DNA from 3 places in the Streptomyces sp. NPDC093591 genome. Region 1 is predicted to be linked to each of the others. Evidence: predicted binding sites of a transcription regulator. Region 1 holds the regulator's gene; each other region holds the start of a gene.
The links. Region 1 encodes HrcA, which represses chaperone genes, less so after heat shock. Its sites were predicted from a motif close to TTNGCACTCNGNNNNNCNGAGTGCNAA; they were not measured.
Positions count from the first base shown of each region.

Region 1 (10,601 bases):
ACGAGCGGGCGGCGTTCAGCGGGTACGGCTGCCGGTCGGTGCGCTGCCCGCCGAGCCGGATGTCGAGCGGGCGCGGCTCGGCCCCGTCGAGGTCGTCCAGGAGCCACAGTCGTCCGGCGGAGGCGTAGACGACCCGGCTGCCGTCGCCGGCGGCGTGCCGGGCGTAGAAGCCGTCGGTGGGGGTGTGCCGTCGTAGGTCGGACCCGTCGGCGAGGGACGAGTACACCGCCCCCACGCCCTCGTGGTCGGAGAGGAACGCGATCCGCTCCCCCACCCACACGGGGTACTCGATGTTCCCGTCCAGCTCCTCATGCAGCCGTACGAAGTCGCCGTCGCCCGCGCGGTCGATCCACAGCTTGCCCGCCGTGCCGCCCCGGTAGCGCTTCCAGCGTGCCGCCTCCAGGCCCATGGGCGCGGACGCGAGCACGAGCTGTGGCCCGTGCACGACGTCGGCGACGGGGCCGTACGGCAGCGTGGTGGCCGGTCCGCCGTCGAGCGGGACCGTGTGGGCCCAGGTGCGGCGGCTGCCCGCCTGGGCCTGGCTGCTGATCGCGAGGACCTCGCCGTCGGGGGTCCAGCCACGCACCCGGGTCTGCCAACTGCCCCAGTGCGTGAGGCGCTTCGAGGGGCCGCCGTCGACCGGCGCGATGTGCACCTCGGGGGCGCCGTCGCGGGTGGAGGTCCAGGCGACGGTCGTACCGTCGGGCGAGATGCGCGGCAGGCTGACGGGCACGTTGTCGGCGCTGACCCGCCAGGCCCGGCCGCCGTCGAGCGGGGCGAGCCATACGTCGTCCTCGGCGGTGAAGGCGACCAGGTCTCCGTGCAGATGCGGATACCGGAGATACGAAGACGATCCAGGCGTCGCGGACTGAGTCACCCGATCACCATAAGCAGGGGCGGCGTCCGGGGACAGACCTTCGGATCACTTGCCCAACTCACGTGCGGGTGCGGTCACTTGCCCTCCGGCCAGCAGTTCGGATGCTGCTTGCAGTAGACGGTCTTGGTGACGGTGACCGTGACGGTGGGCCCCGGCTGCTGCCCGCCGCCGCCCGGGTTGACCGGCGAGGGCGTGGCGTCGCAGTCGCCCAGCCCGTTCACGTGGAACCACTCCTTGCCGCCGACCTTGGCGACGAGGTCGCCGCGCACACAGGAGCCGCTGACGGCCCGGGTGATCCTGCCGGTGACGGTGATGTCCTTGCCGTCCCTGGTCTCGCCCTCGCAGTCGACCTTGACCACGGTGTTCTCGCTCGCCGTCGGCGCGGCGGAACCGCCCTTGCCGTCACCGTCGTAGGAGCCCGTGCAGTTGAGCCACTGCACGTCGGCCTTCTGCCGCTCCAGCTCCGCGGTCACCGTCTGGTCGGTCGTGAACGCCACGGTCGCACTGCTCAGCCCGCCCGGATCACACCCGACCGCCCCACCGACACCGAGCACGGCGAGACCCGCCACGCCTGCCACCCGGACACGCCTGCGCTCCGTGCGACCGGCTCGACCCCAAATCCTCCTGAACGCCCCCATGGAGGGCAGCCTGCCACTGTCCCCGCCGACGCGGTAGGGCACATACGGACACTCCCTGCTCGCGCACGTCACAATCGAGTGCTGCCCGATCACCCCTGCCCGGAGGACCGTTGCCCCCCTCACGGATCCCCGCCCGCGCCCTGCCCGCGCCACGCACCTCCAACGACGCCGATCAGGTCGGCGCGGACCCGGTGACGGACCCCGCGGGGCCACCCGCGCCGCCCCGCCGGCGCCGGGTGCGGATGCTCGTCGACGTGGTCGACCATCCGGATGAAGTGGCTTATGTGACAGACCTGTTCGAGGAGCGCGGCTGGGCCGTACGCCCGGCGGGGGCCGACGAGGCGGTGCCCGGCGTGGCACACCGCACCACGCTCGTCGTCGAGGTCCGCCTGCACGGAGCCCGCCTCGGCGCCCTGCGCACGGCCACGCTCGAGGTGGAACGGCTCGCCAGACAGGCCGAGTTGGGCGCATGGGTGCGGGACGCGGCGCTGGTCGAGTACGAGCGGCCGGCCCGCACGACGTACTACGTGCACCGCGCGCTGCCGACGCTGGGGCGGGTGTGGATCTGGCTCGGCGGTGCGGACGAACAGCGTGCCGTGACCGTGCCGGCCGGTCCGCGCTCCCGGGAGGAGGCGGCGGCCGAACTGGCGGCGCGCCCGCTGGGTGGCCGCCCCTTCGACGCCGAGGCGCACGGGCTGCGGGTGCCGGGCCACTCGGACGCGAACCCGCCGCGCGACGAGACCCCGCACGAGCGCCGGGTCCGGCTGGTCTGGCTGGCGGCGGGTGTGGCCGGCGTCGTCCTCGCCGTCCTGTGCGGCATGTACGTCGTCTGGGCCGACGGGGCCTGGAAGCTGCTGCCCGCACTGCTCAGCCCGGCGGGGGCACTGCCGCTGGGCCGCACGCTCAAGGAGACTCGGGCGAGCGCTCGCGGGGTCCAGTGGGCCGCGGGGATCGCGGGCACCACGGCCCTGGCCGCCTTCGGGGCCCTGGTGGGCCAGGGCACCCAGTCCCGGGTGCTGTGGGCGGGTGCGCTGGTGCTCGCCGTCGGTGTGTTCACGGGCGCGGGCGTGGTCCTCGCGCTGCGCCGCACCGTCTTCACCCGGCATGCCGCCTGGCTGGTGCCGCTGTCCGTGCCGGTGCTGTGGTCGATGGTGGGCTGGCTGGGCCGGCAGATGCACGACGCCTACCTGGACCGGTTCGACATCCGTGTGGAGGCGGTGCCCACGGCGAGGCTCGGCACCTATCTGGTGGCCGCCGAGCCGATGGGCCTCGCGCTCGGCAGCGCGCTGTTCTTCGTGGCGATCGTGGGCTGGCTGCGCCACTTTCATCTGGGCCGGGACGCCAGCAACCGCTTCTTCGCCATCGTGCTGGCGACGCTGGTCATCGTCGTCTACGGCCTGAGCGCCGTCGCGCTGGGCACCGGACAGGCGGCGAGCGCGGCCGGCCGGGCCGCCGAGAACGCCGCCCGTGGGGGCGCCCAGCCGCCCGACTACTTCGGTGTCTACGGCCACTTCATGTGCGTGCAACCGGTGGACGCCGCCCGGCCCCTGGCGGTGGAGAACGGCCCGGTCCCCCTCGACCACCCCGTGGTCTCCTTCGGCGCCACCGGCGAGTGGATCTGGCTCTGGGACCCCGCCCGCAACAACGGCAAGATCCAGGAGTCCTTCGCCGTCCGCCGCGAGGACATCCGGCTCATCCCCGCGAAAAACCCCGAGACCAAGCGCTGCCCGGCCCCGTAGCGTGGCCGAATGCGTAACGACCGCCGGCTGCGAAGGCTCGTCGTGGACGAGCGGACGACATACCTGTGGAGCGTGCGGCACAAGCACGGGGACGGTGACGCGTGCCGCGAGGTTCTCCACCTGCACCTGGACGCGGTGCGGACCCGCATCGTCTTCCGGGAGGGCGCGGGCCGGGCCGTCTCCGACGGCTACTCCTACGTCGGATGCGTGGCGACCGGCCCCGGGAAGCTGCTCAACCTGCGCGAACCCGGTGTCGTACGGGGTCTCGTCGACGAGGCGACGGACCGCGGACTCCTGCCGGGAGATGGAGAGTTGGACGGCTGGGAGCTGTTCGACGCCGTCCTCAGCCGCGCAGCAGCAGCCACTCCTGCAGCTCCACCAGATTGCCCTCCGGGTCCTTGAGGTGGGCGACGCGCATGCGGTCGGTCATCGGGGCGGGGCCGTGGAGCAGAGTCGCGCCGCGTGCGGTGACCCGCTCGCAGCAGGCGTCCAGGTCGTCCACCCGCAGCACCACCAGGGAGCGGTGCCCGTCGGCGGTGCCGGCCAGTTCGCCCAGGACCTCGGCCATCATCGCCCGGTCCTGAAGCGCGATGCCCGCCGAACCGACGGCGGGGCTGAACTTCTCGTACGGCCCGTTCGTCGCTCCCGACTGCGGCTTGAGGCCGAGGACATCGGCGTAGAAGCGGTAGCAGGCGGCGAAGTCGCTGACCAGGAGCCGTACTTGGGCGAGTTCCACGGTGAGCGTCCCTCCGGAGGTCAGGACCAGCGGCCGGTGCGGCCGAGGAGCAGTGCCGTCGCCGCGGTTCCGGCGGTGGAGGTCCGCAGGACGGTACGGCCCAGACGGTACGCCTTCGCACCCGCCTCCTCGAAGAGGGCCAACTCCTCGGGGGACACGCCGCCTTCGGGTCCGACGACGACCACGATCTCGCCCTCGGCGGGCAGTTCGGCGGTGGCGAGGGGCTCGCTGCCGTAGTCCCGCTCCTCGTGCAGTACGGCGGCGAAGTCGGCCTTGGCGAGCAGCGCCGCGACCTGCTTGGTGGTGGCCGCGTCCGTCACCTCCGGGAACCGCACCCGGCGCGACTGCTTGCCGGCCTCGCGGGCGGTGGCCCGCCACTTGCCGAGGGCCTTCGCCCCCCGCTCGCCCTTCCACTGCGTGATGCACCGGGCGGCGGCCCAGGGCACGATCGCGTCGACGCCGGTCTCGGTCATGGTCTCGACGGCCAGCTCGCCGCGGTCGCCCTTGGGGAGGGCCTGGACGACGGTGATGCGGGGCGACTCCGGCGCTTCCTCGGCCACCGAGCTCATGTGCACGACGAGCCGGTCCTTGCCCTCCGTGTCGACGACCTCGCACTCGGCCCAGCGACCGTTGCCGTCCGTGAGGACGACGGTCTCCCCGGGCCGCAGCCGCTTGACCGAGACGGCGTGCCGCCCCTCGGGCCCGTCGAGGACGTACCGCCCGCCACCGCCGGCCTCGAAGTGGTCGACCACGAAAACGGGAGCGGTCATCGCCCCGCGCCCCCCTTCGGATGGGCGGACAACGCTGTCGCCGCGGCGTCCAGCTCGGCGGCCAGCACCTCCACCAGCTGCCCGGCGGGCAGTTCTCGCGCCATCCGGTGCCCCTGCCCGGCCCACAGCGCCATGCCCTGCGCGTCACCGGACGCGGCGGCCTTCTTGCGCAGCGGCGAGGTGAGGTGGTGGACCTCGGGGTAGGCGGCGGGGGCGTACGGCCCGTGCTCGCGCAGGAAGCGGTTGACGAGGCCGCGGGCGGGGCGCCCGGAGAAGGCGCGCGTCAGCTCGGTGCGTACGAACAGGGGGTTGGTCAGCGCCTGCTTGTGCAGGGCGTTGGCGCCGGACTCGGGGGTGGCGAGGAAGGCGGTCCCGAGCTGGGCGGCACTGGCGCCGGCGGCGAGCGCGGCGGCGATCTGGCTGCCGCGCATGATGCCTCCGGCGGCGACGAGGGGCAGGCTCACGGCCTCACGGACCTGCGCGACGAGGGAGAGCAGCCCGATGCCGGTGCCGTCGGTCTCGGGGTTGTCGCGATGGGTGCCCTGGTGGCCGCCCGCCTCGACCCCCTGCACGATCACGGCGTCGGCGCCGGCCCGCTGCACGGCGAGCGCCTCGTCCGGGGTGGTGGCGGTGACGAGGGTGAAGGTTCCGGCACGCCGCAGCGCCTGGAGCACCTCACCGCTGGGCACGCCGAAGTGGAAGGAGACGACGGGCACGGGATTGTCGAGCAGCACGGCGAGCTTGGCGTCGTACCCGTCGTCCCGCCCGCTGTCCGGGTCCCCCAGCTCGATCTCGTACCAGGCGGCCTCGCCGGCGAGCTGATGGGCGTAGACGTCGACGGCCGCAGATGAGGGCGCGGCGTTAGCCGCTCCAGTGGAGCCGGTGCTTGCACCGGGGTACTCGGGTTGCGGCATGAAGAGGTTGACCCCGAAGGGCCTCCCGGTCAGCCCCCGCAGCTGCTTGATCTCCTGGTACATCCCGTCGGCGGTCTTGTACCCGGCGGCGAGAAACCCCAGCCCACCGGCCTCGGACACGGCAGCGGCGAGCTGCGGCACGGAGACGCCGCCTGCCATGGGGGCCTGCACGATCGGAAGGGGGAAGAGATCGGTCAGTGCGGAGGACATGACGGCATGTTGTCACGTCCCCCGAACAAGTCCGAATCGGCCCTTCCCCTTGGGAGAGGCCGACTCAATTCAGCCCCTCCGGCGTTTGAGGAGCGGGGGTCCAGGGGGCAGAGCCCCCTGGCGGGGTCGAAGGGGCGGAGCCCCTTCAGGATGGGACGGGTAGGGGCGGCGGGGGCGAGAAAACCGGCCCGCAGCCACCCGTCAGCGCCCGTTGAACGCGTCCTTCAACCGCGAGAACAGCCCCTGCTGCCCCGGCTGGAACTGCCCCTGAGGCCGTTCCTCACCCCGCAGCTTGGCCAGCTCGCGCAGCAACCGCTCCTGCTCGGGATCCAGCTTCGTCGGTGTCTGCACCTCGACGTGCACGATCAGATCGCCACGCCCGCCGCCCCGCAGATGGGTCACGCCCCGCCCGTGCAGCGGAATCGACTGACCGGACTGCGTACCCGGCCGGATGTCGACCTCCTCCAGCCCGTCCAGCGTCTCCAGCGGCACCTTCGTGCCGAGGGCCGCCGCGGTCATCGGGATCGTCACCGTGCAGTGCAGGTCGTCGCCGCGCCGCTGGAACATCGCGTGCGGCAGCTCGTGGATCTCGACGTACAGGTCACCGGCGGGACCGCCACCCGGACCGACCTCGCCCTCACCGGCGAGCTGGATCCGCGTGCCGTTGTCGACACCGGCCGGGATCTTGACGGTCAGGGTCCGACGGGACCGTACGCGCCCGTCACCCGCGCACTCGGGACACGGCGTCGGGACGACGGTGCCGAAGCCCTGGCACTGCGGACAGGGACGGGACGTCATGACCTGGCCCAGGAAGGACCGCGTCACCTGCGACACCTCACCGCGGCCGCGGCACATGTCACACGTCTGGGCGGAGGTGCCGGGGGCGGCCCCCTCACCGTTACAGGTGTTGCAGACGACAGCCGTGTCGACCTGGATGTCCTTCGTCGTACCGAAGGCCGCCTCGTCGAGCTCGACCTCCAGCCGGATCATCGCGTCCTGGCCCCGCCGCGTACGCGAGCGCGGACCACGCTGGGACGCCGTACCGAAGAACGCGTCCATGATGTCCGAGAAGTTCCCGAAGCCGCCCGCGCCGAAGCCGCCGGCTCCCGCGCCGCCCGCCTGGGACAGCGGGTCGCCGCCGAGGTCGTAGACCTGCTTCTTCTGCGGGTCCGACAGCACCTCGTAAGCGGCGTTGATCTCCTTGAACCGCTCCTGGGTCTTCGGATCCGGATTGACGTCCGGGTGCAGCTCGCGCGCGAGCCGCCGGAAGGCCTTCTTGATCTCTTCCTGCGACGCGTCGCGACGCACGCCGAGAACGGCGTAGTAGTCCGTGGCCACTTACGACTCCGCCAGGATCTGTCCGACGTACCGTGCCACTGCGCGTACCGCTCCCATCGTTCCCGGGTAATCCATGCGGGTCGGTCCGACCACGCCGAGCTTGGCGACTGCCTCGCCGCCCGAACCGTAGCCGACCGACACGACGGACGTGGAGTTGAGTCCCTCGTAGGCGTTCTCGTGCCCGATGCGCACGGTCATGCCCGAATCCCCCGCCTCGCCAAGGAGTTTGAGGAGGACGACGTGCTCCTCCAGGGCCTCCAGGACGGGGCGGATGGTGAGGGGGAAGTCATGCCCGAAGCGGGTGAGATTGGCGGTGCCGCCGATCATCAGCCGCTCCTCGTTCTCCTCGACGAGTGTCTCCAGCAGGGTGGAGAGCACGGCCGAGACGGTGCCGCGGTCCTCCATGTCGAAGCCCTCGGGGAGGTCCTCGACGAGGGTCGGCACATCGGTGAAGCGCCGCCCCGCGACCCGGCTGTTGAGCCGCGCGCGTAGATCCGCGAGCGAGGCCTCACCGAAGGGCGCGGGGCAGTCCACCATCCGCTGCTCGACCCGTCCGGTGTCCGTGATCAGGACGAGCATCACGCGCGCGGGCGCGAGAGAGAGCAGCTCGACGTGCCGGACGGTGGACCGGGTCAGCGACGGGTACTGCACGACGGCGACCTGCCGGGTGAGCTGCGCGAGCAGCCGTACCGTGCGCGCCACGACGTCGTCGAGGTCTACGGCGCCCTCCAGGAAGTTCTGGATCGCGCGCCGCTCCGGCGGGCTCATCGGCTTGACACCGGCGAGCTTGTCGACGAACAGCCGGTAGCCCTTGTCGGTGGGGATGCGCCCGGCGCTGGTGTGCGGCTGGGCGATGTAGCCCTCGTCCTCCAGGGCAGCCATGTCGTTGCGGACGGTCGCCGGGGAGACGCCGAGGTTGTGCCGCTCGGTGAGCGCCTTGGAGCCCACCGGCTCCTCGGTCCCGACATAGTCCTGGACGATGGCGCGCAGCACCTGAAGCCTGCGTTCACTCAGCATCGCGCGCACCTCCAGTTTCGTCCGCTTGGCGCCTTGCCTGGCACTCTGTCCGCCCGAGTGCCAGCCGTCCCCGGCCCAGTGTACGGCGGTGGGGTACGCCCCGGGCAAGGCCGGTCGGCACCGCCGTGCCCGACGGTGGTGTGTTCGTTAGCGTCGCCGTATGAGGGTGACTTGGGAAGAGCTCGGATGGGAGCGGCTGGCGGCCGGGGTGGGCCGGTGCCGGCTGCCCGGCTGGGACTGCACGGCGGGGCTGGTCGTCGGGGAGGGCGGCGCGCTGCTCGTCGACGCGGGGTCGAGCCTCGCGGAGGGGGTGCGGCTGCGGACCCAGGCGCAGTGGCTGGCGGGTCACCGTGTGACTCATCTCGCGCTGACCCATCCCCACTTCGACCATGTCTTCGGGGCGGCGGCGTTCGCGGGCGCGCAGGTGTACGGGGCGGTGGGCCTGGACACGGTGTTCGCGCACGAGCGGGCGGAACTGCGCGCGGACGCGGTACGCAACGGGCTGGACCAGGACGCGGCGGACGAGGCGATCGACGCCCTGGTCCACCCGCACCACCAGGTGAGCGGCGAGTGGACCCTCGACCTGGACGCCGGCCGCCAGGTCCTGCTGGCGAACGTGGGCCCCGCCCACACGGCCCACGACCTGGTCGTGCTCGTGCCGGGCGCCCCCGGCTCCCCGGAGGTGGTCTTCTGCGGCGACCTGGTGGAGGAGTCCGGCGAACCGCAGGCCGGTCCCGACGCCGTGCCGTCGCACTGGCCGGCGGCCCTGGACCGCCTGCTGGACCTGGGCGGCGAGGACGCGCTGTACGTGCCCGGTCACGGAGCGGTGGTGGACGCGGAGTTCGTCCGCCGCCAGCGAGACGCTCTGGCGGCGCGCTTCGGCGTGTCGCGTTGATCCGCGGGACGTGTGGGCCGGGCTTCTCCTATCGTCACTCGAATGCGCCAGTACTCCGCCGACCTGACCCCGCCCTGGAAGAAGCCCAAGTCCGTCCCCGAGGTCCCGGCGGATCCGGGTCTGGTGGTGGAGGAGCCGGGTACGGGATTCTGCGGCGCGGTGATCCGCTGCGAGGCGGGCACGGTGACCCTGGAGGACCGCTTCGGCAAGCACCGGGTGTTCCCGCTGGAGCCGCGGGGGTTCCTGCTGGAGGGCAAGGTGGTGACCCTGGTCCGGCCGTCGTCCTCCGCTCCGGTACGTCCCACCCGTACGGCCTCCGGTTCGGTCGCCGTCCCGCAGGCACGCGCGCGCGTGGCCCGCGCCGGCCGTATCTATGTCGAGGGCCGGCACGACGCCGAACTGGTCGAGAAGGTGTGGGGCGACGACCTGCGCGTCGAGGGTGTGGTGGTGGAGTACCTGGAGGGCGTCGACGACCTGCCGTTGATCGTCGCCGACTTCGCGCCCGGCCCGGACGCGCGGCTGGGGGTGCTGGTGGACCACCTGGTGCCGGGCAGCAAGGAGTGGCGCATCGCGGAGGCGGTGACGAGCGAGCATGCGCTGGTCGTCGGCCACCCGTACATCGACATCTGGGAGGCGGTGAAGCCGTCGTCCCTGGGGATTCCGGGGTGGCCGAAGGTGCCGCGCGGACAGGACTGGAAGACGGGGGTGTGCCGGGCGCTGGGGTGGCCGTCGGAGAACACCGGGGCGGTGTGGCAGGCGATTCTGGGGCGGGTGGGGTCTTACAAGGATCTGGAGCCGGAGTTGTTGGGGCGGGTGGAGGAGTTGATCGACTTCGTTACGGTCGGCGGTGCGCCTTGACGCCCTTGTAGGTGCCAAACTCGGTGGTGTCGAGTTCGATGCTGAGTGGCGCCAGAGGCACCCGTTCGCCGAACTTGGTCACCCGCTGCAACTCGTAGTCGGCCTCTTCCCCTGCGCCCTTCGGCTCGGTGAGCAGGACGCAGTGCCCCATGATCGGGTCGATGATCAGATAGATGGGCACGCCGCCGGCTGCATAGATCGAACGTTTGACGACGTAATCGCGCTCCACACTGGTCTTGGACACGACCTCGACAAGCATGCTGATGACCTTGGACGGCATCAGCTGCCCTTCACTAGGCCCTACGCCCCTCTCGACCAACACGAGGTCCGGCATGGGCTCGCTGGTCTCTTGCAGGACGGCGACGGCCACCATTTGAAGCCTTCGCCAATCCCGCCGCGGAAACTGGTCGAGAACCGCCTCGACGATGTCCGAGTGCACCAGATCCGGCGGCGCCATCATCACGATTTCCCCCCGGAGGAGCTCGGCCTTGTATCCCTCGGGAACCTCGAGGTTCTCGAAGAACTCCACAACGTCGGTGGTCATCGGTCGGTCGTCCACAGCGGTCATCTCCGCAGCCCTCCGGTTTCCGCCACCGTCAACTACAGCGG
Region 1 covers NZ_JBIWIY010000003.1:582,861-593,461, reverse strand. Annotated here, with positions in the region: gene ACIREI_RS09255 (S41 family peptidase) at 1-877, opposite strand, end outside; gene ACIREI_RS09250 (hypothetical protein) at 952-1,515, opposite strand; gene ACIREI_RS09245 (hypothetical protein) at 1,626-3,254, shown strand; gene ACIREI_RS09240 (hypothetical protein) at 3,264-3,656, shown strand; gene ACIREI_RS09235 (VOC family protein) at 3,598-3,990, opposite strand; gene ACIREI_RS09230 (16S rRNA (uracil(1498)-N(3))-methyltransferase) at 4,011-4,760, opposite strand; gene ACIREI_RS09225 (nitronate monooxygenase) at 4,757-5,884, opposite strand; gene dnaJ (molecular chaperone DnaJ) at 6,086-7,222, opposite strand; gene hrcA (heat-inducible transcriptional repressor HrcA) at 7,223-8,239, opposite strand; gene ACIREI_RS09210 (MBL fold metallo-hydrolase) at 8,400-9,134, shown strand; gene ACIREI_RS09205 (DUF3097 domain-containing protein) at 9,177-9,992, shown strand; gene ACIREI_RS09200 (Uma2 family endonuclease) at 9,970-10,560, opposite strand.

Region 2 (10,601 bases), on a different contig from region 1:
TTCCTCGCCGTCACGAGCGCGAAGGGGCTGCGGCTCTGGGACCTGCGAGGACGAGTACCGCGGCTGGCGGATGCCGAGGCCAAGGTCAACTCGCCGTTCTCTGTCCAGTTCAGCCGGACCGGCGACTACCTCGCCGGTCCCGTCTTCAACGACCAGGACGACTCCCAGGTCAACTTTTTCCTGAGACGCATCGATGCCGAGGGCCGGCTGGAGCGCACCGAGCACCGGAAGGCCTGGGAAACGATGCCGGCCCGAGCGGCTGCCTTCTTCCCCGGGGGCGAGGTGGCGGTCCTCGACTGGGAAGGCGCGCGGGCGCACCCGGTTCCGGGATTCTCGGGGGCGCGGAACCTTTTCAGGCCTGCTGGGAAGGTTGTCGACGAGACGGATGTCGCCGTGATCGCCAACCTCCGTGGTGACTGTCTGCTGGTGTGGAGTGAGCGGGGCGGCGAGCTGTGGCGGCCCGGGGCCGCCGCCGGGCAGTGGGCACCCTTCGCGTTGTACCCCGGCATGCACAGCGCCGCGCTCCATCCGACGGCACCCGTGCTCGCCTGCGGGCCGCTGGTGGAGGACACCCACAGCGTGGGGGCCGACGGGACCGTCGAGCTGTGGTCGATCGCGGCGAGACCGACCCGGTTGAAGACCCTCCACGGACACATGTCCGCGGTCCACTCCATGGACTTCAGCTCCGACGGCCGCTGGCTGGCCACCGGCAGCGCCGACGGGACCGTTCGCGTGTGGGATGTCAGTGACCTGACCTGACCTGACTTCGAAGTGGCTAGGAGTTCGGGGACTGTGAGGCGTGTCGGCGCCCCTTCCGCAGCAGCCCGTCCACCACAGCCTCCAGCTGCTCGGCGATGTCGTAACGCCCCTTGCTCTCCTGCCAGTTCGCCGCCATCTCGGTCATCCGCGGCAGCGCCACCGCGTCCTCCTCCGTGAGGAAGGTCGGGAAGAACGGCCGGCGTTCGGGGTCGGCGGCGCGGCGGGCGTCGGCTCGCTGGAAGACCAGGGCGCCGTAGACGACGTACCAGATGGTGCGGTAGGCGTGCAGGGCCTGGGTGGGGGTCAGGCCGCAGGCGATGGCCGAGCCGATGATCTCCTCGGGCATCCACAGCGCCTCCTTGTCGGTGAGGTCGCCGAGGCTCAGTACGTCGAGGACCCAGGGCACCTCGCTGAGGATCGTGTGCATGTGGACGGCCGTGGTCAGGAGACGGTCACGGGGGTCGGCGGGGAGCGCCGGGCGCGGGAACGTCGCCGCCATGCCCTGCAGGGTCAGCAGCAGCAACTCGTCCTTGTCGCGCACGTGGTGGTACAGCGCCATCGGCGTCGCGCCCACCTCCTTGGCGACCCGGCGCATCGAGACCGCCTCGACGCCTTCCTCCCGGATGATCCGCCGCGCCACGTCGACGATCTGCTGCGCCTCGATACGGCGGGGGCGGCCCACCGTGCGCTTCCGGCCGCTGCCCGCCTGCCCTTTGTCCGTCACGCGAGCATTCTCCACTGTGGCTTTCTGTACGCGTATAGCTATTTTCTATACGCGTACATTAATCTGCACGGCATGGTGAACTCGCAGACATCCCCCTCCCGTTGGTTACTGCCGGTCCTGCTCACCGTGCAGTTCCTCGTCTCCCTCGACATGTCCGTCGTCAACGTCGCCCTCCCGGACATCGGCACCGGCCTCGGCTTCGACGCCGGGGCGCTGGCCTGGGTCGTCAACGCCTACGCGCTCACCTTCGGCGGGCTACTCATGCTCGGCGGGCGGCTCGCCGACGTCGCCGGACGGCGGCGGGTGCTCGTGGTCGGCTTCGTCGTCTTCGGGCTCGCGAGCCTCGTCGGCGGACTCGCCCAGGCGCCGGGGCAGTTGATCGCGGCCCGGGCGGTGCAGGGGGTGGGCGCGGCCCTGCTGTCGCCGGTCGCGCTCGCCCTGATCACGGTCAACTTTCCGGCGGGGGCGGCCCGTTCACGGGCCCTCGGGCTGTGGGGCGCCGCCGGTGCGGCCGGCGGGGCCGTCGGGGTGCTCGCCGGCGGGCTGCTCACCGACTGGTTCGGCTGGCGGGCGGTCATGCTGGTCAACGTGCCCGTCGTGCTCGCCGTACTGGCCGTCGTACGGCCCGGTGTACCCGCCGACGACCGGCGGGCGAGCGGGAGCCGGCCGCGCCTAGACGCCCTCGGCGCGCTCCTCGTCACCGCCGGAACCTCGCTGCTCGTCCTCGGGCTGATGCGGACCGGGACCCACGGCTGGACGGCCTGGGGGACCGGTGGGGTGCTCGGCGCGGGTGTCGTCCTGCTGGCGGTCTTCGCCGTGGTGGAGACCCGCGTACGGCAGCCGCTGCTCAGGCTCGGGCTCCTGACCCGGGGGCCGGTGCTCGCGGCGAACGTCTTCGCGCTGCTGATGTCGGCGGGCCAGTTCGCCGCCTTCTACTTCACCTCCCTCTACATGCAGCAGGTGCTGGGATACGGCCCCACCGCCGCCGGGAGCGCCTTCCTGCCGTTCTGCGTCGGGGTCGTGGCCGGGTCGGTGATCGCCGCGCGCACCGTCGGGCGGTTCGGGGCCGGGGCGCTGCTGCTGGTCGGTGGGCTGCTCGGGGCGGCCGGGATCGCGTGGTTCGCGGCGGCGGTGGCGGTGGACGGCGGATTCCTGCTCTCCGTCCTCGGACCGTCGGCGGTCGCCTCGGTCGGCATCGGCATGTGCTTCGTACCGCTGGGGACGGCCGCCACGGAAGGCGTCGCGCCGGAGGACACCGGGATGGCGTCCGGGCTGCTCAACAGTGCGCGGCAGGTGGGCGGGGCCGTGGGGCTCGGGGTGCTGGTGACGGTGGCGGCGAATGCCGGCGGGGACGGGGCGCAGGGGGCGGAGGGCCTCGTCGACGGGTACGCGGCGGCGTACTGGGTGGCGGCGGGGCTGCTCGCCGCGGCCGCACTGGCCGCCGGTGCGCTGCATGGGAAGGGGCCTCTGCCTGCGGAAACGCCCGCCGGAGAAAAAGATTCGAGAAATTCCGGCGAGCGTGTCGATCCGGGAGCCTCCCGTTCGACGCAGGGGTGAGAGGCCGGGAAGGAACCGGTCAGCGAACCCTGAGGAGTCACCATGCCGCGTTACCTGTCCCTCGTCCGGATCGACGAGTCCACCGCCCCCGCCGAGGGCCCCAGTCCTGAGCTGATGCAGCGCATGGGGGAACTGCTGGAGGAGATCACCAAGGCCGGCGTGATGCTCGACACGGCAGGGCTCACTCCGTCGTCGCAAGGCACCCGGGTGCACTGGGACGGCGCGAAGACCTCCGTCACCGACGGGCCCTTCACCGAGTCCAAGGAGGTCATCGGCGGCTACGCGATCATGCAGTGCAAGGACAAGGCCGAGGCGTTGGAGTGGGCGTCGCGGTTCCTGAAGGTCCACGGGGAGGAATGGCAGGTCACCTGCGAGGTGCGGGAGATCGCCGAGGGCTGACCTGCCCTCCTTGGATCCATGGCCGTACAGGTGTTGCATGGTGGGCTGTGACCCCGCAGCCCACCGCCGACCCGCGCGGCACCGTCGAAACCGTCTTCCGCATCGAATCCCCGCGCATCATCGCCGGCGTCGCCCGCATCGTCCGCGACGTCGGCATCGCCGAGGAACTCGCCCAGGACGCGCTCGTCGCCGCCCTGGAGCAGTGGCCCCGCGACGGCGTCCCCGACAACCCGGGCGCCTGGCTCATGGCCAGCGCCCGGCACCGCGCCGTGGACCTGATCCGCCGCCGCGAGAACTACGCCCGCAAACTGGCGGAGATCGGGCGGGACCTGGAGACCACGGCCCCGCCCGAGGAGCCGGCCGACCCCGACGACATCGACGACGACCTGCTGAGGCTCGTCTTCACCGCCTGCCACCCCGTGCTGTCTCCCGAGGCCCGCATCGCCCTCACGCTCCGCCTCCTCGGCGGCCTGACGACGCCGGAGATCGCCCGGGCGTTCCTGGTGCCGGAGCCTACGATCGCCCAGCGCATCGTCCGCGCCAAGCGCACGCTCGCCACGAGGAACGTCGCCTTCGAGGTCCCGTACGGCCCCGACCGCGAGGCCCGCCTGGGCTCGGTCCTCGACGTCATCTACCTGATCTTCAACGAGGGCTACGCCGCCACCGCCGGCGACGACTGGCTGCGCCCGGCCCTGTGCGAGGACGCGCTGCGGCTGGCCCGCGTGCTGTCGGCACTGATGCCGAAGGAACCGGAGGTGCACGGCCTGACCGCCCTCCTGGAATTCCAGACGTCCCGCGCGGCAGCCCGCACCGGCCCGTCCGGCGAACCGATCCTCCTCAAGGACCAGAACCGCCGCCGCTGGAACCGCATGCTCATCGCGCGCGGCATCAAGGCCTTGGGCCGCGCCGATGCCACCGCCACGGGTGGACCGGGCCCGTACGCCCTCCAGGCCGCGATCGCCGCCTGCCACGCGCACGCGTACACGTACGAGGAGACGGACTGGAAGACCATCGCCACCCTGTACGGCCTGCTGTCCGCCCGATCCCCTTCCCCCGTGGTCGAGTTGAACCGCGCGGTCGCCGTGTCGATGGCGGACGGCCCGGCACCCGCCCTGGAGATCGTCGACGCGATCGCCACCGAACCCGCCCTGCGGGACTACCACTTGCTGCCGAGCGTGCGCGGCGACCTGCTGCTGCGCCTCGGCCGTACGGCGGACGCACGGGCGGAGTTCGAGCGGGCGGCGGGGCTCACGCGCAACGAGCGGGAGCGGGAGATGCTGCTGCGCCGGGCGACGGAGGTCTTGTAGGGCGAACGGGAGCCTGACGGGCGGTGTGAGGGCTGGGCGGGTGTGTGTCGCGCAGCCCGGCGCTGACGGGGTGCCGCCCGCGCCCACCCGTGCCGCCCTGGGCGGCACGATGGCCTGCGGCTGGGTGCGGCCTCGTAAGACGGTCGACCTCGTACCACCCGCTCGTCCCGCTCCCCGGACCCGGACCCGGACCCGGTTCCGGCTAGGCCGGCCGCCCGACGAGCATCGTCGGCGCCCCCGCCACCCGCGTCAGAAACACGGTCGCCGAGTTGGGCCCCTGCGGCTTGACCTTCTTCCGCAGTTCCTCCGGCTCGACGGCCGACCCGCGCTTCTTCACGGTCAGCGTGCCGACCTCCCGCTCGCGCAGCAGGGACTTCAACTTCTTCACATTGAAGGGGAGTTGGTCGGTGATCTCGTACGCCGTGGCATACGGCGTCGCGTGCAGCTCGTCTGCCGTGACGTACGCGATGGTCGCGTCGACCAGACCGCCGTTCAGTTGGTCCGCCACCTCGGCGACCAGATGCGCCCGGATGACGGCACCGTCGGGCTCGTACAAGTACCGTCCGACGGGCCGCACTTCGGGGTCGGGCAGCCCCCGGGAGAGCAGCGTGCGCGGCCCCGGCAGCAGCGTGGCCCGGATCGCCCCGGGCTCGGTGCCGAACCACAGCACCGCCTCCTTCACGTCCCCGCCGTCCGAGATCCACTCCGCCTCGGCCTCGCCCGGAACGGCCTCGTGCGGAATGCCCGGGGCGATCTTCAGTGCGGCGTGGGGAGCCTGGCCGGCGGCCTCGACCGCCCATGACAGCGGGGGCGAATACGCCTCCGGGTCGAAGATCCTGCCGCGACCGCCCCGGCGTCCGGGGTCGACGAACACGGCGTCGTAGCCGGTCGTGTCCACCTCGGTGACGTCGGCCTCCCGCACCTCGATGAGGCCGGCAAGGCCGAGGCCCTCCGCATTGGCCCGCGCCGCCGCCACCGTCACCGGATCCCGGTCCACCGCCAGCACCCGGATCCCGGCCCGCGCCAACGCGATCGCGTCGCCCCCGATCCCGCAGCACAGGTCGGCGACCGATCCGATCCCCAGTTCCCTCATCCGCCCGGCCCGGTATGTGGCGACACTCGCCCGCGTCGACTGCTCGACGCCGTTCGGCGTGAAGAACATCCGCCCCGCGTCCACCGCCCCGAACTTCGCCGCCGCCCGCTGCCGCAGCCGCGCCTGTCCGAGCGCCGCCGACACCAGCTCGGCGGGGTGCTCGCGGCGCAGCCGGGTGGCGACGGCGAGTTCGTCGGCGGGGTCGGTGTCGCGTACGGCGTCGAGGAGGGCGCTGCCCTCGGGGCTGAGGAGACGGGAGAAGGAGGCGAGGTCGTTCACCGGGTCATTGTCGGCCAGTCGGTGGATGGTCCGCCTCCGGCGGCGGTGTCGGCCGATCTTCGGGGCGGGTGCCTGCGAGGATCCGGCTCCATGCGAGTAGTACGACAAAATGACAAAAGTCGCCGCAATGGGTCACCCGAGGGGTGTCGTCATGGGACGGCGGGGCGTTCGCGGATCCGCGGCGGAATCGCCGCGCTCACCGTCGCCGCCATCGCCTCGGGGTGTGCACAGGGCGGGGGAGGCGGGCAGGGCGGCGGAGGTGGAGGCGGACATGAGGCCGTACGCCCCACACCGAGCCGGCAGCCCCTCAAGGCGCCGCCCCCGGTCGAAACCCCGGACCCGAACGCCCAAGCCCCCCGGCCCAAGAAGTTCCGGTCCGCTCAGGCCGCCCACGCCGCCCGAGTCGCCGCAGCGAGACGCTGGCGCCTGGCACGCGTCCCGCTCACGCCCCCGCCGCCCCCCGCCAAGAAGCCGGAGATCACCACCCGGGACGGCTTCGAGGTCGACGGGCACGAGGAACTCGGCCTCCCGCCGGTCTTCACGACCGTCCCCACCAAGCAGAGGGTCGTCTTCCTCACCATCGACGACGGCGCCGAGAAGGACCCGGCGTTCCTGCGGATGATGAGCGAGCTGCAGGTGCCGTACACCGCCTTCCTCAGCGACTACCTGATCAAGGAGGACTACGGCTACTTCAAACGGATGCAGCGCGCCGGTGTGGTCCTGAACAACCACACCCTCCACCACCCCTACCTCCCGGCCCTCTCCTACTACCGCCAAAGGCATGAGATCTGCGGCATGCAGGAGGTGATCGAGAAGCGCTACGGCAAGCGCCCGCTGCTCTTCCGCCCGCCCTTCGGCAACTACAACAGGAACAGCCTGCGCGCCGCGAAGTCCTGCGGCATCGAGTACGTCCCCCTGTGGAACGAGGAGGTCTTCGTCGACCGCTGGGACTACCGCGAGTGGGACCGGAAGATCCGCCCGGGCGACATCGTCCTCAGCCACTTCCGGGGCCGGGACGACTGGAAGGGCACAATGCCCGACATGATCCGCCGATTCCTGAACAAAGTGACGGCCGAGGGGTACGCGGTGGCCCGGCTGGAGGACTACCTGTGAGGCGGGCGCCGGCATCGGTGCCGGCGCCCGAGCCGGGGGCTCTCACGGCCGTACGTGCCCTCAAGGTCTTGACAGTCGTACGGGTTCCGGCGGCGGCACGGGCCCTGACGGCCGTCGCCCTGGCAGCCGCCGTGCTCGCCGGTTGCGCCCGGCCGACCGGGTCGGTCGGGCGCCCGGCCGAGAGGGCGGCGCAAGAGGCGCGTTCGGCGAAGGGGCCGACGACCACAGCACAGCCGTACCGCCGATGGGGCCTCACCGCCCCACTTCCCGCGCCCCCCTCCCCGCCCGCCCGGCGGCAGGGCTCACCTCTGGGTGATCGGCCGTCCGGGGGCGGTCTGCTGCCCGTCGTCGACCGCATCCGCACCCGCGACCAAGTCGTGTTCCTCACCTACGACGACGGCGCCGAGAAGGACCCCCGCTTCGTCGACATGGTCCGCGAGCTGCGGCTGCCCGTCAGCATGTTCCTCACGGACAGCGTCGTCGGCCCGGGCTACGGCCACTTCGCGCGCCTGCGCTCGGTGGGCGCGTCGATGCAGAACCACACCCTCGACCACGCCGCCCTGCGCGGCCTGCCGTACGCCGGCCAGCGCGCCGAGATCTGCGGCCAGCAGAACAAACTCCGCGCCCGCTTCGGCATCCGGCCCCAGCTCTTCCGGCCCCCCTACGGCACGTACGACACCACCACGCTCCGCGCGGCAGCCGACTGCGGCGTGCGGGCGGTGGTGTTGTGGCGGGCGGCGATGGAGGGCGACGGCGAACTGACGTACGCGAAGGGCCCCGGCCGACTGCGTGCCGGCGACATCATCTCCGTCCCTTCGGGTGAACCGACCGGCCTGAGCCTGAGGGAGCGAACGACGAGGCTGCTGCGGGAGATCCAGAGGAGTGGACTGACGGTAGGCCGTTTGGAGGACTACGTCTGACGGAACTTTCCGGCGCCGGTCCAGGCACCCCAGCCCGTCCGGCGTTTGAGGACGAGGCCCGTCCAGGGCCGAAGCGGGGGTCCGGGGGCGGCAGCCCCCGGGCGGCCACGGCAACGCCAGTCACCGGAAACCCGCTCAGCCGGCGCAGCGAACACGCAGCGAATTAGCAGTCCGCTTGACCGAGTGCTAATCACGGTCATAGTCTCGGCTCTGGCACTCCCCACTGGAGAGTGCCAACTACGCGACGGGCAGGTCCGGCACCCGCGACGACGGATCCACCTGGTCGCCACCTCAGACAGTTAACCCCGTGAGATCTCCGAAGGGGGAGGTCGGATCGTGACGACCACCAGCTCCAAGGTTGCCATCAAGCCGCTCGAGGACCGCATCGTGGTCCAGCCGCTCGACGCCGAGCAGACCACCGCCTCTGGCCTGGTCATCCCGGACACCGCCAAGGAGAAGCCCCAGGAGGGCGTCGTCCTGGCCGTGGGCCCGGGCCGCTTCGAGAACGGCGAGCGTCTGCCGCTCGACGTCAAGACCGGCGACATCGTGCTGTACAGCAAGTACGGCGGCACCGAGGTGAAGTACAACGGCGAGGAGTACCTCGTCCTCTCGGCTCGCGACGTGCTCGCGATCATCGAGAAGTAATTCACCCGAAGCACCTTTTGCTTCCAGCTGCGCCCCTGGCCCCCGCGACCACATAAGAAGCCGGGCGCCCGGGGCGCAGTGTCTTTTCCACCCATATTCCGAGAGGGCTCCCGCTGTCATGGCGAAGATCCTGAAGTTCGACGAGGACGCCCGTCGCGCCCTCGAGCGCGGCGTCAACAAGCTTGCCGACACGGTCAAGGTGACGATCGGCCCCAAGGGCCGCAACGTCGTCATCGACAAGAAGTTCGGCGCGCCCACCATCACCAACGACGGCGTCACCATCGCCCGCGAGGTCGAGGTCGAGGACCCGTACGAGAACCTCGGCGCCCAGCTGGTGAAGGAGGTGGCGACCAAGACCAACGACATCGCGGGTGACGGTACGACCACCGCCACCGTGCTCGCCCAGGCGCTGGTGCGCGAGGGCCTGAAGAACGTCGCCGCGGGTGCCTCCCCGGCCGCTCTGAAGAAGGGCATCGACGCCGCGGTCAAGGCCGTCTCCGACGACCTGCTCGCCTCGGCCCGCCCGATCGACGAGAAGTCCGACATCGCCGCCGTGGCCGCGCTGTCCGCCCAGGACCAGCAGGTCGGCGAGCTCATCGCCGAGGCGATGGACAAGGTCGGCAAGGACGGTGTCATCACCGTCGAGGAGTCCAACACCTTCGGTCTGGAGCTGGACTTCACCGAGGGCATGGCCTTCGACAAGGGCTACCTGTCGCCGTACTTCGTGACGGACCAGGAGCGCATGGAGGCCGTCCTGGAGGACCCGTACATCCTCATCAACCAGGGCAAGATCTCCTCCATCGCGGACCTGCTGCCGCTGCTGGAGAAGGTCATCCAGGCGGGCGCCTCCAAGCCGCTGCTGATCATCGCCGAGGACCTCGAGGGCGAGGCCCTGTCGACCCTGGTCGTCAACAAGATCCGCGGCACCTTCAACGCGGTCGCCGTCAAGGCCCCTGGCTTCGGTGACCGCCGCAAGGCGATGCTGCAGGACATGGCCGTCCTCACCGGCGCCACGGTCATCTCCGAGGAGGTCGGCCTCAAGCTCGACCAGGTCGGCCTCGAGGTGCTGGGCTCCGCCCGCCGCGTCACGGTCACCAAGGACGACACGACCCTCGTCGACGGTGCCGGCAACTCCGAGGACGTCCAGGGCCGCGTCGCCCAGATCAAGGCCGAGATCGAGAACACCGACTCCGACTGGGACCGCGAGAAGCTCCAGGAGCGCCTCGCGAAGCTGGCCGGCGGCGTGTGCGTGATCAAGGTCGGCGCCGCCACCGAGGTGGAGCTGAAGGAGAAGAAGCACCGTCTGGAGGACGCCATCTCCGCGACCCGCGCCGCGGTCGAGGAGGGCATCGTCTCCGGTGGTGGCTCCGCGCTGGTCCACGCCGTCAAGGTCCTCGAGGGCAACCTCGACAAGACCGGCGACGAGGCCACCGGTGTCTCCGTGGTCCGCAAGGCCGCCGTCGAGCCGCTGCGCTGGATCGCCGAGAACGCCGGCCTCGAGGGCTACGTCATCGTCTCCAAGGTCGCCGAGCTGGAGAAGGGCAACGGCTACAACGCCGCCACCGGCGAGTACGGCGACCTGGTCAAGGCCGGCGTCATCGACCCGGTCAAGGTCACCCGCTCCGCCCTGGAGAACGCCGCCTCCATCGCCTCCCTCCTCCTCACGACCGAGACCCTGGTCGTAGAGAAGAAGGAAGAGGAGGAGCCGGCCGCCGCTGGTCACGGCCACGGCCACGCCCACTGAGGCACGCACCACCTGAAGAAGCCCCCCGCTGCTGTGCAGCGGGGGGCTTCTCCCTTCGCGG
Region 2 covers NZ_JBIWIY010000002.1:703,179-713,779, forward strand. Annotated here, with positions in the region: gene ACIREI_RS06470 (hypothetical protein) at 1-759, shown strand, start outside; gene ACIREI_RS06475 (TetR/AcrR family transcriptional regulator) at 776-1,483, opposite strand; gene ACIREI_RS06480 (MFS transporter) at 1,556-3,040, shown strand; gene ACIREI_RS06485 (YciI family protein) at 3,083-3,439, shown strand; gene ACIREI_RS06490 (RNA polymerase sigma factor) at 3,487-4,746, shown strand; gene ACIREI_RS06495 (methyltransferase domain-containing protein) at 4,949-6,118, opposite strand; gene ACIREI_RS06500 (polysaccharide deacetylase family protein) at 6,209-7,231, shown strand; gene ACIREI_RS06505 (polysaccharide deacetylase family protein) at 7,300-8,151, shown strand; gene groES (co-chaperone GroES) at 8,488-8,796, shown strand; gene groL (chaperonin GroEL) at 8,915-10,540, shown strand.
Region 2: the regulator HrcA is predicted to act here: its motif matches at 8,315-8,341, upstream of groES (co-chaperone GroES).

Region 3 (10,601 bases), on a different contig from region 1:
TGGTCGGCAAGGGGCTCACGGGGCCGGTCGCGCCCGGCGAGCTCAACCGGGCCGACGCGTTCTCGGCCTTCGCGGCCGGGGACGTCGGCATGCTCAACGGCCACCCCTCGCTGATGCAGATGGCCGCGAAGAAGGGCGTGAAGTTCGGCATGGTGCCCATGCCCGGGGTGGACGGTCCCACCAAGATCTCCATGGGCGTGGCCGACTGGATGATGGCCTTCAAGCAGAACGGTCATGCCGAGCAGGTGGGCGAGTTCCTCGACTTCGTCTACGACGAGCGGAACGTCCTGGACTTCTCCCGCGAGTACGATCTGCTGCCCGTCACGAGCTCCGCGTCCACGGTGATGACCGGGGCCAAGCGGGATGCCGACCTCAAGCCCTTCCTCGAGGAACTCCCGCTGTCCGAGCTGTATCCGGTCGGACGGACCTCCTGGGCCGCGGTCAGCGCGGACATCAAGAAGCGGATCGGCAGGACGGTCGCGTCCGGGGGGAGTCCGTCCGTGGTTCTGGGGGAGTTGCAGTCGACGGCCGCGCGGGCGGAGAGTGCCGAGTAGCTCCGCCGGTGGTGTCGGTGGCGGGGTGGTGGCGTTGTCGGTGGCCGGGGCTACTGTGCGGGACATGAGCCAGGAACCGCCACCGCCCGAGTCCGCCGGCCTCGCGGAGCGTGAGCAGGCCATCCTCGCCCTGGAACGCCGGGGTTTTCCGGGGCCCGGTGCGAAGGAGCGGGCGATACGTGAGGAGCTCGGGCTGGCGCCCGTGCGCTACTACCAGCTGCTGAACGCCCTGCTGGATGACGCCCGGGCTCTGGCCCACGATCCGGTGACGGTGAATCGGTTGCGGCGGGTGCGGGAGGCTCGGCGGGCGGAACGGTGACGGGTGCGCGCCGGGCGGTTTCTCGCCCCCGCCGCCCCTACCCGTCCCATCCCCAGGGGCTCTGCCCCTTCGACCCCGCTCCCAGGGGGCTCCGCCCCCTGGACCCCCGCTCCTCAAACGCCGGAGGTGCTGGATTTCAGCCCGTCCGGCGGGGGTCTGGGGGCGCAGCCCCCAGGGGAGGGGAATGGGTAGGGGCGGCGGGGGCGAGAACCGTCCCGGGGCGGGCCCCCGCTGGATAGGGTCGCCCCATGGGCAGTCACAAGGATCTGACCGACTCCGGCTCGACCAACTCCACGGCCCCCCTGCCGACCCCCACCACCCAGCCCGGGCGCGACGGCCTCGCCGCCATCCTCGCCCGCCCGGAACGCGCACTGATCGCCCTCGACTTCGACGGCACCCTCGCACCGATCGTCCCGGACCCCGAGCAGGCCCGCCCCCACCCCGACGCCCTGCCGACCCTCGCCGCGCTCGCCCCGAAGGTCGCCGCCGTGGCAGTGATCACGGGCCGCCCGGCCGACATCGCCGTACGGTACGGCGGATTCACCGGAACCCCAGGACTGGAACACCTCGTCGTGCTCGGCCACTACGGCGCCGAGCGCTGGGACGCCGTCAGCGGTGAGGTCACCGCCCCCGACCCCCACCCCGGCGTAGCAGCCGTACGCGTCGAACTGCCAGGCGTCCTCGAAAGCACCCAGGGCACCTGGATCGAGGACAAGGGACATGCCATCGCCGTGCACACACGCCGCGCGGCCGACCCCCAGGGCACCTTCGACGCCCTCCGCGAGCCCCTCACCGACCTCGCCACCCGCAACGGCCTCATCGTCGAACCGGGCCGCATGGTCCTCGAACTGCGCCCACCCGGCATGGACAAGGGCGTGGCGCTCAGCGAGTACGTCCGCGAACTCGGCGCCGAGTCCGTCCTCTACGCCGGCGACGACCTGGGCGACCTCCCGGCCTACGCAGCCGTCGACGCCCTCCGCTCCGACGGCACCCCGGGCCTGCTGGTCTGCAGCGGCAGCGAGGAGGTCACGGAGTTGTCGAAGCAGGCGGACGTGGTGGTCGACGGCCCGGCCGGGGTCGTCCGGCTGCTGCAGGCGATCGCAGGTCAGACGGGCTGACCAGCCTCCTCGTCGGCCAGCGCGTGCAGCTGGTCCAGGAACCACTGGGCCGGCGGCAGCGCGGTGCCCGCGGCGGCCAGGCGCTTCGAGCGTTCCGCCCGCTCCTCCGGCCCCATGGACAGCGCCTCGTGCAGCGCCCGCGCGGTGTCCATCACGTCGTACGGATTCACGGCGATCGCGTCCTCACTCAGCTCCGCGAAGGCCCCCGCCTCCCGCGACAGCACCAGCGCGCACCCCTCGTCGGAGACGACCGGTACCTCCTTCGCGACGAGGTTCATGCCGTCCCGGATGGGGTTGACCAGCGCCACGTCCGCCAGCCGGTACGCGGCGAGGGAGCGCGCGAAGTCGTCCTTGACGTGGAGCACCACCGGGGTCCAACCCGGCGTCCTGTAGCGGGAGTTGATCTCCTCCGCCAGCCGCTGGACCGCCGCCGTGTACTCCCGGTAGACCGCCAGGTCCTGCCGCGACGGATACGCGAACGCCACGTGCACCACCCGCTCCCGCCACTCGGGGTGGTCGTCGAGCAGCTGCCGGTAGGCCAGCAGGCCGCGCACGATGTTCTTGGACAGCTCGGTCCGGTCGACCCGCACGATCGTCCTGCGGCGGCTCCCGTCCGCGGCCGAGCCGATCTCGTCCCGCAGCGCCGCCATCCGCTCGGCCACATCGGACTGATGCGCACGCGTTCGCAGGAAGTCCGCGTCCGCCCCGAGCCCGTGCACCCCGACCCGGGTGCCCCCGAGCCCTCCGGCGAACTCCGCGCAGCACGCCTCGAACGCGTCCGCCCACCGACGTGTGAGGAACCCCAGCCGGTCCGCGCCGAGCATGCCGCGCAGCACCTGGCCGGCGACATCGTCGGGCAGCATCCGGAAGTACTCCGGCGGCGCCCACGGCGTGTGCGAGAAGTGGCCGATCCGGAGGTCGGGGCGCAGCTCGCGCAGCATCCCCGGCACCAGGCACAGGTGATAGTCCTGCACCAGCACCGCCGCCCCGGGCGCCGCCTGCCCGGCCAGCGCCTCGGCGAAGGCCCGGTTGTACGCCTCGTACGACGCCCACTGGCGCCGGAACTCCGCGTCGAAGACCGGCTCCAGCGGCGTCTGGTAGAGCATGTGGTGGACGAACCAGAGGACCGAGTTCGCGATGCCGTTGTAGGCGTCGTCGTGTACGTCGGCGGGGATGTCCAGCATCAGGACGCCGTCCTCGCCGACCCCGCGCCGCACCGCCTCGCGGTCCCCGTCGGACAGCGCCGAGCACACCCACAGGGCGCCGGCGTCCGGCCCGATCGCCGACAGCCCGGAGACGACTCCGCCGCCGCCCCGCTTGGAGTGCAGCGAACCGTCTTCGCGTACCTCGTAGGAGACCGGGCCGCGGTTCGACGCGACGAGCACCTTGGCAGCACCCTGCGCATCCCGTGCGTCCTGCGTGGAAGCCATACGCCTCAACCTAGCCCGGCCCGGAACCGCTCAAACGTGCGGTTCACCTCACTGGCAGGGGCCGTATACGACGTTCAAGCCACCTTGCGGGAGGCGTACTCCGCGATCTCCGCCATCGGTGGCCGCTCCTCCGTGTCCACGGAGAACGTCCGTGGCTCGAAACCGTCCTCGCCCCGCTCGAACTGGGTGAGGGAGGGGCGGATGAGGTGTCCGCGGGCCAGCCGCAGCTGGGCCGTGCGGTAGATCGCGGCGGACATCCGGCCGAGGGCCTGCCCGTCCTGGTGGCGGTGTTTGCGGACGCCCACGTCCACCTGGGCCAGGGCGTCGAGGCCCACCAGGTGCAGGGCGTCGACCAGCATGCCGAGCTCGACGCCGTATCCGACGGGGAAGGGGAGCTGTTCCAGCAGCGAGCGGCGGGCCGCGTACTCGCCGCCGAGCGGCTGCACGAAGCCGGCCAGCTGCGGCCAGTGCATGTTCAGCAGCGGGCGGGCCATCAGCTCGGTCACCCGGCCGCCCTGCCCGGCCGCCGCGCCCAGGGGGCGGTCGTACATGGCCTTGACGAGGTCGACCTCGGGGTCGGTGAGCAACGGGCCGACGATGCCGGAGACGAAGTCGGAGGAGAACTCCTTCAGGTCCGCGTCGATGAAGCAGACGATGTCGCCGCTCGTGACGAGCAGCGAGCGCCACAGCACCTCGCCCTTGCCGGGCACGGTCGGGATGCGGGGCAGGATGTCGTCGCGGTGGACGACCCGGGCGCCCGCGGCGGCGGCCACCTCGGAGGTGCGGTCGGTGGATCCCGAGTCGACGACGACGATCTCGTCGACCAGCGGAACCTGCTGCATGAGGTCGTGACGGATGATCGCGACGATGTCGCCGACGGTCTCCTCCTCGTTGAGCGCCGGCAGCACGACGGAGACCGACTGGCCCGTGCGCTGCTTGGCGGCCAGGATGCGGTGGAGCGGGCGATCGGTCACGGACCAGGAGCGGGTGCTCAGCCAGCGCTCGACTTCTTCCAGCACGGTTGGCGGCTCCTCACTGTTGTCTCGCGGTTCGGACGGGCTCTCTCAACTGTCCTGGCCGTCGGTTACAGTCTTGAACAACGCGGATGACCATCGCATGTCCGGGGTCACGCCGCACACAACCGCATACAGCTCATCCAGAGGGGCAGAGGGAAACGGCCCGATGAAGCCCCGGCAACCCTCCAGTCGGTACTCGTAGCGATCACTGTCGATCGTCTCCGCGAGGCTCCCGGCTAGGGAAGGTGCCAAATCCGTCTCACGGCGAGATGCGTCGTGAGGAAGATGAGGAGAAAGGGCCTCGCCTCACATGGCTGTGCAGACTGTTGCAAGCACCACCGACTCCGCCGAGACCGTCGACCTCGGTCCCGCCGCGGCTCTTTCCTGCCGCGAGTGCGGTCACCGAGTACCCCTCGGACCGGTCTTCGCGTGCGAGGAGTGTTTCGGCCCGCTGGAGATCGCCTACGACTTCTCGGCCTACGACGCCGAGGAGCTCCGCAAGCGGATCGAGGCGGGTCCCGCGAACATCTGGCGCTACGCGCCCCTCCTGCCCGTCCCCGCCGACGTGGCCACCAAGCCGAACATCAACCCCGGCTGGACCCAGCTCGTCAAGGCCGACAACCTCGCGCGCGAGCTGGGTGTCGACGCCGGCCAGCTGTTCGTCAAGGACGACTCCGGCAACCCGACGCACTCCTTCAAGGACCGCGTCGTCGCCCAGGCCCTGGAGGCCGCCCGCGCCTTCGGCTTCACCACCCTCTCCTGCTCCTCCACCGGCAACCTCGCCGGTGCGGTGGGCGCCGCCGCCGCCCGCGCCGGCTTCCGGTCCTGCGTGTTCATCCCGCACGACCTGGAGCAGGGCAAGGTCGTCATGGCGGCGGTCTACGGCGGTGAGCTCGTCGGCATCGAGGGCAACTACGACGACGTGAACCGTTTCTGCTCCGAGCTGATCGGCGACCCGGCCGGCGAGGGCTGGGGCTTCGTCAACGTCAACCTGCGGCCCTACTACGCCGAGGGCTCCAAGACCCTGGCGTACGAGATCTGCGAGCAGCTCGGCTGGCGGATCCCGGACCAGCTGGTCGTGCCGATCGCCTCCGGCTCGCAGCTCACGAAGATCGACAAGGGGCTGCAGGAGCTGATCAAGCTCGGGCTCGTCGAGGACAAGCCGTACAAGATCTTCGGCGCGCAGGCCGAGGGCTGCTCGCCGGTGTCCGTCGCCTTCAAGGCCGGCCACGACGTCGTCCGCCCGCAGAAGCCGAACACCATCGCCAAGTCGCTGGCGATCGGCAACCCGGCGGACGGTCCCTACGTCCTGGACATCGCTCGCCGTACCGGCGGTGCGGTGGAGGACGTGACGGACGAGCAGGTCGTGGACGCGATCAAGGTGCTCGCCCGGACCGAGGGCATCTTCGCGGAGACCGCCGGTGGGGTGACCGTGGGTGTGACGCGCAAGCTGATCGAGAACGGTGTCCTCGACCCGACGAAGACGACGGTTGTGCTGAACACCGGTGACGGTCTGAAGACACTGGACGCGGTGGCCGGTACGGGGCTCACCGCGACCATTCGCCCCAACCTGGACTCGTTCCGCGAGGCTGGTCTCGTCTAGGGCCTGTCCCGTCGATTTCGTCTGCGGGCCGGGTGGGCCCTGGTCGCGCCCGCGCGGCGGTAGCCGCACATTGAACACAGCCCCGCGCCCCTAGGGGCGACTACCTGACCGGAGGTCACAACGTGAGCGTCACCGTCCGCATCCCGACCATCCTGCGCACCTACACCGGCGGGCAGGCTGAGGTCGCCGCCGAGGGGGGCACCCTCGGCGAGGTCATCGCCGACCTGGAGAAGAACCACACCGGGATCGCCGCCCGTGTCCTCGACGACCAGGGCAAGCTGCGTCGGTTCGTCAACGTCTACGTCAATGACGACGACGTCCGGTTCGAGCAGGGGCTGGAGACGGCGACGCCGGACGGCGCGGGTGTCTCCATCATTCCGGCCGTCGCCGGCGGCTGACCGAATGACCGATCATTACCCTCGGTAATGCCAATTACCGAGAGTTCACCGGATTGCCCCCTCCGTGAGAGAAGCGGAGGGGGCAATTCTGTGTGGTTGAGCGAGGTACAGTTGGGGAACATGCCGCCGATTCACGGGTCGGTGGCCCTTGATTTCATGCCGCACCCCCGACAAGAAGTAGCCAAAGTGTGCGGGTTTTTTGCGGCTTTTGTTCCCTTTATCGGGTCCGACTTGACCTGAAGTCAGGGGAATTGTCCCCACATTCCCGACCGGGCGTGCCCGGATTTCTCGTCCGATTGACCTGTTGCAGACGGCAGTTGGGCAGATACATTCAGCCGCGGTCGACGCGTTCCGGCGCACGCCCCCGACCGATGGGGGGTGAGGTCTGACCCGGATCCGCGAAGTGTGGATCTGTGCAAGGGCCAGTAATAGGGGAGTTAGGCATGGCTCAGGGCACCGTCAAGTGGTTCAACGCGGAGAAGGGGTACGGCTTCATCGCGGTCGACGGTGGTGCGGATGTTTTCGTCCACTACAGCGCGATCCAGATGGACGGGTACCGCACCCTGGAAGAGGGCCAGCGAGTCGATTTCGAGATCTCGCAGGGTCAGAAGGGGCCGCAGGCGGACATGGTCCGGCTGGCGGCCGGCTGAAGCACGCGTCGACTTAAAGCAGCGACGTTCTTCTTCGAAGGGCCCGCACCTCCCGGGGTGCGGGCCCTTCGCCGTGCCCGGGGTGCGGGGCGCCTTCACCATGCCCGGGCCTGCGTGTGGCCTGCCCGGACCTTGCCGAACCCTGTTCGCCCACTGCGGAGCACCCCGCCCGATCCCCGAGAGCCGCTTGCACTCGCATGGGTCGAGTGCTAATCATTGCGTTAGCACTCTGAAGGTGAGAGTGACAACGAAGGACCGGGTCGGTGAGGCCCGCAGGCCAGGTGGGGCAAGGAACCACGAGGCAGGCGAGCCGTCCGTCGCGGGCGCGGGCGCGGTCCGAAGGAATCACCCCCAGTCCTGGAGGGACCACTTCACATGGCCAAGATCATCGCGTTCGACGAGGAGGCGCGGCGCGGCCTCGAGCGCGGCATGAACCAGCTCGCGGACGCCGTGAAGGTGACGCTCGGCCCCAAGGGTCGCAACGTCGTCCTCGAGAAGAAGTGGGGCGCCCCCACGATCACCAACGATGGTGTGTCCATCGCCAAGGAGATCGAGCTCGAGGACCCGTACGAGAAGATCGGCGCCGAGCTGGTCAAGGAAGTCGCCAAGAAGACGGACGACGTCGCCGGTGACGGTACGACCACCGCGACCGTTCTCGCCCAGGCCCTGGTCAAGGAAGGCCTGCGCAACGTAGCCGCCGGCGCCAACCCGATGGCCCTCAAGCGCGGTATCGAGAAGGCCGTCGAGGCCGTCTCCGCCGCCCTGCTCGAGCAGGCCAAGGACGTGGAGACCAAGGAGCAGATCGCCTCCACCGCCTCCATCTCCGCCGCCGACACCCAGATCGGCGAGCTCATCGCCGAGGCGATGGACAAGGTCGGCAAGGAAGGCGTCATCACCGTCGAGGAGTCCCAGACCTTCGGTCTGGAGCTGGAGCTCACCGAGGGTATGCGCTTCGACAAGGGCTACATCTCGGCGTACTTCGCCACCGACATGGAGCGTATGGAGGCCGTCCTCGACGACCCGTACATCCTGATCGCCAACTCCAAGATCTCCTCGGTCAAGGACCTGCTCCCGCTCCTCGAGAAGGTCATGCAGTCGGGCAAGCCGCTGCTGATCATCGCCGAGGACGTCGAGGGCGAGGCCCTGTCGACCCTGGTCGTCAACAAGATCCGCGGCACCTTCAAGTCCGTCGCGGTCAAGGCCCCGGGCTTCGGCGACCGCCGCAAGGCGATGCTGAACGACATCGCCATCCTCACCGGTGGCGAGGTCATCTCCGAGGAGGTCGGTCTCAAGCTCGAGAACACCTCCCTGGACCTCCTGGGCAAGGCCCGCAAGGTCGTCATCACCAAGGACGAGACCACCATCGTCGACGGTGCCGGCTCCTCGGACCAGGTCGCGGGCCGCGTGAACCAGATCCGCGCCGAGATCGAGAACAGCGACTCGGACTACGACCGCGAGAAGCTCCAGGAGCGCCTGGCGAAGCTCGCGGGCGGCGTGGCCGTCATCAAGGCCGGTGCCGCCACCGAGGTGGAGCTCAAGGAGCGCAAGCACCGCATCGAGGACGCCGTGCGCAACGCCAAGGCGGCCGTCGAGGAGGGCATCGTCGCCGGTGGTGGCGTGGCCCTGCTGCAGGCCTCCCAGGTGTTCGAGAAGCTGGAGCTCGAAGGTGACGAGGCGACCGGCGCCAACGCCGTGAAGCTCGCGCTCGAGGCCCCGCTCAAGCAGATCGCCGTCAACGGTGGTCTCGAGGGCGGCGTCGTCGTCGAGAAGGTGCGCAACCTGACGGTCGGCCACGGCCTCAACGCCGCGACCGGCGAGTACGTGGACATGATCGCCGAGGGCATCATCGACCCGGCGAAGGTGACGCGTTCCGCGCTGCAGAACGCCGCGTCGATCGCCGCGCTGTTCCTCACCACCGAGGCCGTCATCGCCGACAAGCCGGAGAAGGCCGCCGCGCCCGCCGGTGGCGGCATGCCGGGCGGTGACATGGACTTCTGATCGACCTCGGGGGCTCGACCTCCGGTTGATCAACGTCCTTGCCGAGGGCGGCACCTCCTGTTCCGACAGGAGGTGCCGCCCTCGGGCGTGTTCGGGGTCACAGCGGGGCGGGGGCGGATGGGGAATGTGTGGCAGCGCATAGGCAGTTGCTTAATTGGGTGCAACAATGCGCGCGCACATACCAGACGGTCTGCAGAGCCGCTGGTCAATAGAAGCAACTCCCGAGGAGCCCTCCCCGTGACCGTCACCGAGTCCGCCGCCTCCCGTGCGGCCCAGATCCTCTCCCGGCCGACCATGATCAACGGCCTCACCGTCCCGAACCGCATCGTGATGGCGCCGATGACCCGTATGTTCTCCCCGGGCGGCATCCCCGGTGAGGACGTGCGCTCGTACTACGCCCGCCGCGCCGCGGCCGGGGTCGGCCTGATCGTCACCGAGGGCACCTACGTCGGCCACGACTCGGCCGGGCAGAGCAGCCGCGTCCCGCGGTTCCACGGCGAGGAGCAGCTGGCGGGCTGGGCGAAGGTCGCCGAGGACGTGCATGCGGCGGGCGGCACGATCGTGCCGCAGCTGTGGCACATCGGCATGGTGCGCAAGGAGGGCCAGTCGCCGTACCCCGAGGCCCCCGCCGTGGGACCCTCCGGTCTGCGCATCGGCGAGACCGAGCCCACCGGTAAGGCGATGACCCGGAGCGACCTGGACGACGTCATCGGCGCGTTCGCCCAGGCCGCCGCGGACGCCGAGCGCATCGGCTTCGACGGCGTGGAGCTGCACGGCGCCCACGGCTATCTGCTCGACCAGTTCCTGTGGGAGGGCACCAACCGCCGCACCGGCGCCTACGGCGGCGACCCGGTCGCCCGCACGAAGTTCGCCGCGGAGATCGTGGCCGCCGTACGCGAGAGGGTCTCCGCGTCCTTCCCGGTCATCTTCCGCTACTCCCAGTGGAAGCAGGAGGCCTACGACGCCCGGCTCGCCGAGACCCCCGAGGAGCTGGAGGCCATCCTCACCCCGCTCGCCGCGGCCGGCGTCGACGCCTTCCACGCCTCCACCCGCCGTTACTGGCTCCCGGAGTTCGACGGCTCCGACCTGAACCTGGCCGGCTGGACGAAGAAGCTCACCGGCAAGCCGACCATCACCGTGGGCTCGGTCGGCCTCGACGGCGACTTCATCGGCGCCTTCGTGGGCGAGGGCTCCACGGTCAAGGGCATCGACGACCTCCTGGACCGCCTGGAGCGCGACGAGTTCGACATGGTGGCCGTCGGCCGCGCCCTGCTCCAGGACCCTCAGTGGGCGGCGAAGGTGCTGGACGGACGGTTCGGGGAGCTGGCGGCGTACGACGCGGAGTCGCTGAAGACCCTGAGCTGAGCGCCAACTCGGGACTAGTGTCCGAGAGATGAGGATCCTTCATCTCTCGGACACGCACATCGAGCGCACCGACGCTCCCGACAAGAACGGCGTCAACGCCACCGATTCACTGCGCCTGATGCTCACCGAGCTACGGCATCTACGGGACGT
Region 3 covers NZ_JBIWIY010000020.1:157,672-168,272, forward strand. Annotated here, with positions in the region: gene ACIREI_RS36560 (extracellular solute-binding protein) at 1-554, shown strand, start outside; gene ACIREI_RS36565 (DUF3263 domain-containing protein) at 619-873, shown strand; gene otsB (trehalose-phosphatase) at 1,122-1,991, shown strand; gene ACIREI_RS36575 (trehalose-6-phosphate synthase) at 1,979-3,421, opposite strand; gene ACIREI_RS36580 (glucosyl-3-phosphoglycerate synthase) at 3,496-4,440, opposite strand; SAM riboswitch class I at 4,571-4,729, shown strand; gene thrC (threonine synthase) at 4,748-6,040, shown strand; gene ACIREI_RS36590 (MoaD/ThiS family protein) at 6,163-6,438, shown strand; gene ACIREI_RS36595 (cold-shock protein) at 6,882-7,088, shown strand; gene groL (chaperonin GroEL) at 7,464-9,086, shown strand; gene ACIREI_RS36605 (NADH:flavin oxidoreductase) at 9,324-10,451, shown strand; gene ACIREI_RS36610 (metallophosphoesterase family protein) at 10,480-10,601, shown strand, end outside.
Region 3: the regulator HrcA is predicted to act here: its motif matches at 7,275-7,301, upstream of groL (chaperonin GroEL).